2 regions of the Fictibacillus sp. S7 genome follow, and region 1 is predicted to be linked to the other one. Evidence: riboswitches for the same ligand, from Rfam matches in the RefSeq annotation. Region 1 holds a riboswitch; the other holds the start of a gene.
What was found. Region 1 has a riboswitch for S-adenosylmethionine ahead of DMO16_RS19060 (sodium:solute symporter family protein). Riboswitches for the same ligand answer to the same signal wherever they lie in the genome.

Region 1 (2,404 bases):
CACTCCAACACTCCATCATTATCGATTAAACTTACTATCATAAGTGTAAGGATGTTAAAAATCATACCGATCCAAACAGGATGGACATTCTTATAGAATTCATTAACTTCCCATCCACCCAGATGGTACCAAATTAGCCCTGAAGCAGATCCGGCAAATAAAGAAACCACTGCTGCTTTCCTTGTAGCAATTGGCCAGAAAAGTGCAGCTACCACTGGGGCAAAAGTAGCGGAATTACGGGTTACCCATGCAAAAACATTCCACCACGCAGACTGTTCCGAACGAAGCAACGCAAAAATAACCATTAATACAGATAACAAAACTAAGGATTTTTTTGTATAACCCACAAGCTGCAGTTCTGTTGCCTTCGGGTTAAAAGCTTTACCGGCATCCCTTCCAAGACTTGTAGCTCCTGAAAACTGGCATGGTGCTCCCCAACTCAGAGCAGCAGCCCAGAACCCAAGGAAGAATAAAGCCACAAGAGGGGCAGGAAGCGTCTGCATTAAATAAAGGGGCACCGCAACTAATCCACGTGTTTCATTTGGTACAACTGACGCAGCCGCAAGACCAAATAACACCGCACCTACAATGAGGGGGACACCTAATACAGAAGCATAAATTAATCCGCGGCGTCCCTGTTCAGGCGTTTTACAGGAAAGAGCCATTTGAAAAGCTGCTTGTGCAAGGATGACATTAAACAAAAATGTCCCAAACCATGCAATGATAGTCTGAATACCAGCTCCATCCCACGAAGCAAATTGGGGTTTCTCCGCAAACAGGGTATGAATCCCCTCGATACCCGGATTGATAAAGAATGCGTATGTTCCTATTGCAAGCATAATGAAAAAAACAATTACATTGCTGAGCTGTGTAAATCCTATTGACCACATTCCTCCAAAGTGCAAATAGACCAACAACAGTAACGCAGTCAACGCAACCGACGCGATAAGGGAGATTCCTGTAAAAACAGATAATGCAGAGGCAAAAGCAAGCGCTGTAGCCACAGACCACATTGGAAATGTAAAAGCTGTAATTACCCCAGCGATCCCCCGAACTTTTTCGCCGTAACGGTCTCCTAACAAACCCGATATGGTTATAAGTGCTCTTTTTCTGAAAGGCGCAATTAATACTAATGCAATAATTAATATGTGGATGGTCTCCGCCACACCATACCAGATAGCTGATATTCCAGTAAGATAACTAAGCTCTAAAATAGATATATAAGAGGAACCAGAGAAAAGGCCCGTAATACATACCGTAACAAATAATGTATTAAACCCTCTCCCGCCGACAAAGAAGCCACTTCCATTTGTTGCTCTTTTTCTGGCAATCTGACTTACAAAAATAAGAAAAAATGTATAAGCCAGTGCAAAACCTATAAACCAATAACCAACATCAGTCATAATCTGCCTCCTTGTAAATACTTAGAGTATCCTAATAACTATATAGAACAGCAAAAAAACCTCTTCCTTGAGGAAGAGGTCAAATTTCTCTTCCTCATCTTCCAGACACTAATGTCTGTTGGAATTAGCACCTTACTATTCACAAGAAAAACGTTTTTCTTGAAAATAACAGGTTGCTGCAGGATCTTAGGACCAATTTCCTCCCCCGACTCACGATAAGGATGTTCTCCGTATAAAGTTAGGTATAACCTTACAAGAAACTTTTTTTGAAGTCAATAATTTTTTATTCTTTCAGTTGGTATCTTCGGGGGCTTTCCCCTGCTGACAATGAACAACTCTATCAACCTGGCACCTACTGTCAAAGCATGACCTGTCTCACACAATCTGAGCTTGCGCTGTGGTTGGACATCCCCTAAGCTTGTAGTTGGCCCAGTACCAGCGTTCGTGTAACAAGGGGCAAAGTAGATAACAATTAAGTATCTTTACTTTGCCTCGTTCACTATATATTGTCCTAGTTACCTTCTGTAACTTCCGTACAGAGTCATACGAGAGATACCAGCCTTTTCAGCAGCATCCGTACGACTCATCCCTTGATCCATAAGATATAAGGCATAATTACCCTTTTCCTCATCAGTTTTCGGTCATCCAGGATGTTTCCCTCGGCTGCTAATAGCAGCTGGGTCTTCAATACAAGGGGTTTGTGTAGCAATGGAACCAAATCACGCAATAAACATTAGTGGACATTATCTTTGAGAAAAAAGCGCCCTATATCATCAAAGAAAAAGCATTACCTCGAATAGAAGTAATGCACTAAATGATTCTTTAATATACATTGTCACTTGTTTTAAAATGATTTTCTTTTTTTGCTGTGGCAGGTGACAACTTAAATTATTAAATCTACCAAATCGGTTGCTCTTCAGCAATTTCTTGAAGGTAGTTCCTTTTAAACTCTTTCATAACAGATAATAATTTGCTCATTTTTAATGAAATTCCACATCTAT
Region 2 (2,404 bases), 1.2 Mb from region 1:
CAATCTGAACAGAGCCGGTGTAATGGGTATAGGCACCCGTCAGCACCTTCATCAGCGTTGATTTCCCGGCACCATTTGCCCCGATCAGTGCATGAACACGGCCAGTTTTACTTTTAAAATCAACCTCATTCAGCGCCTTTACCCCGGGAAACTCAATACTTATGTTCTTCATCTCGAGCAGTGCCATCGGCCGGTCTCCTTTATTCAAAGCAAACACCCTCTGCTGCTAGCCGAAGAGAGTGTTTGTATGTTTATTTTTTGTAATGGTCTTTCAGCGTGTCCATCCAATCTTCTTCAAACGCGTCCGATTGTCCCCACCCTTTAATTTCCTTGGACAGGTTAACCATATTTACGCCCTCGGAGGATTTTTGAAGATCCCTTTGGGAAACGAGAGAAGCATCCAGGTCATATTTTTGCGGTGTTTTTTCACCGGCAATTTTTTTTGCAAGGATTCTCATATCCACTGCACCGATCAGCTTTGGATCAACCGCTGCAGTATATTTCCATGGGCTGTCCTTCTTTTGGATTTCCTGAAGATCCGCGTTGGAGACATCAATGCCGTAAATTTTGATCTCATTTCGGCCCGCTTCCTTAATGGCACGAGCGGCTCCGATGGCAAATGCATCCCATGTCGCAAAGATCGCATCAATCTCTCCCTTTTTATGCTTGTTCAGCATGGCGGTAACGGCATTTTGCGTTTGAACGGAGGTGTCCGCTGAAGCTACACCAAAGCGCTCCACTTCTTTAATGCCAGGGTTCTTTTTCAACGTTTCTTTATAAACAGCATTGCGGCGAACCATTGGCGGGAATCCGTCCACCCAAAGGTACACAATGTTCGCTTTGCCTTTTTGTTCTTTCACAAGCTTGTCCAGTGCCAGCTTGGCCAATGCTTCATCGTCCTGGGATGTAAGTGTCACGCCATCCACCTTCGCGAGGTCCGGATTAGAGTCAAAAGTCACGACACTCTTTCCTTTTTCTCTGAGTTTTTGGATATCATTGATTGTTGCCGCATCATCTCCATGAGAAATAATGAAGCCGTCATAGTCCTCATTGGCCGCCTGGGCAATCGCATCGTGGAATTTCGCTGTATCTCCGTTGGCCGTATAGATATCAACGGTAAAACCGAGCGCTTCCCCTTCTGCCTTCGCTCCTGCCAAAAACTGTGCCGTATGATCATCTCCACCGATCTTTCGGATAACTTTGATTTTGGCACCCTGCCCCTTGGCGAATCGTTTTGGCACATTATCAAACGACACATTTTCATGTTTCTTTTCAGATGATGCCGTGTTACTGCCTGACGAGCAGCCTGTTAACAATAATGAGAGTGCGACCGCAGAGACTGCTGCGCTTTTTAAAAACTTCTTCATTTCCCCTATCCCCTTTTCTGTATGTCTCTCTCTTCTCAAAAGCTGCAGGGCCATCCCCTGAGCACATAAAAAAACCTCTCCGGAAAGAGAGGTTTCATCGCCTATGTAGACAAGGATTCGTCCTCTCTCATCTTTCAAAACAGCATAGCTGTTTTGCAGGATTTAGCACCAATTCCATAAATGGAACGGTTGCCGGGCGTCATAGGGCCAGTCCCTCTGCCACTCTTGATAAGAGATTGAATATTGAGTTAGTTAAAAATATAGTTATAACTTTAATCGGCGGAGAGAGGAAAGTCAATATATTTTTAAAAGGTTATTTTAAAAACCTTCGTTGCTTTTAGTGGCTGATTTCCGTTTGAGTATGCTCGCTTTCATCTATGATTATATCACCCCATAATATGGGAATAAAAAAACAGCGCTTTTATTCAACGCTGCTACGGATCCATCAAGAAATATCCCCGCCAAAAACCACGACATTCTGTACCTCTGGCGCAAACACCTGGCCATTCCATTTCATTGTGGTCTGCACATAACCGAGCCGGTCGGCGTTATACTGGCCGGCGATGTTCTGGTAAGCCAGTAATTCGCAGGTGCCATTGCGGTCAAAGTCGACCGGGTAAAGACCTGAAAGTCCGGAAACAAATCCTTGGATGGTTTTTTCAACTTGCCATTGGGATAATAAATCTCTGACAAGTACTGCCTGCCCCTGGTGGTTAGATCAATAATAAATTTCTGGTTCGTGGTGTAGCTGTTTACCTGAGCTTTGTAGTAGTCGAGGTAAAAGACCCGGTATTTGAAGAGGTCATTAAAGACATCAGAATCAAACAACGGCCTGAACTGGCTGCCTCTATAGGCAAAAACATAGGCATGTAGCATGCCGCCGCTTCCACCTGTATCCATTACCACCATGATGTCTTCCACCCTGTCTCCAGTAAAGTCACCAAGAAAAAGCGTGGGATTGTATCCTTGGTTTTGCTTGAGTGGTATTTGTGTATACTGATTGGTCCTTCCATCCTGCACAACTATCATGATATTGA

Region 2: linked by a shared signal. The riboswitch ahead of DMO16_RS12925 (sugar ABC transporter substrate-binding protein) and the one ahead of DMO16_RS19060 (sodium:solute symporter family protein) in region 1 are both predicted to bind S-adenosylmethionine.

What each region holds. Positions count from the first base shown of each region.
Region 1 is NZ_QJKL01000001.1:3,707,203-3,709,606, reverse strand. It holds gene DMO16_RS19060 (sodium:solute symporter family protein) at 1-1,403, opposite strand, end outside; SAM riboswitch class I at 1,495-1,625, opposite strand; partial or broken gene DMO16_RS19055 (helix-turn-helix domain-containing protein) at 1,919-2,077, opposite strand; partial or broken gene DMO16_RS19045 (Hsp20/alpha crystallin family protein) at 2,384-2,404, opposite strand, start outside.
Region 2 is NZ_QJKL01000001.1:2,511,310-2,513,713, forward strand. It holds gene DMO16_RS12920 (sugar ABC transporter ATP-binding protein) at 1-187, opposite strand, end outside; gene DMO16_RS12925 (sugar ABC transporter substrate-binding protein) at 252-1,367, opposite strand; SAM riboswitch class I at 1,492-1,602, opposite strand; gene DMO16_RS12930 (hypothetical protein) at 1,881-2,404, opposite strand, start outside.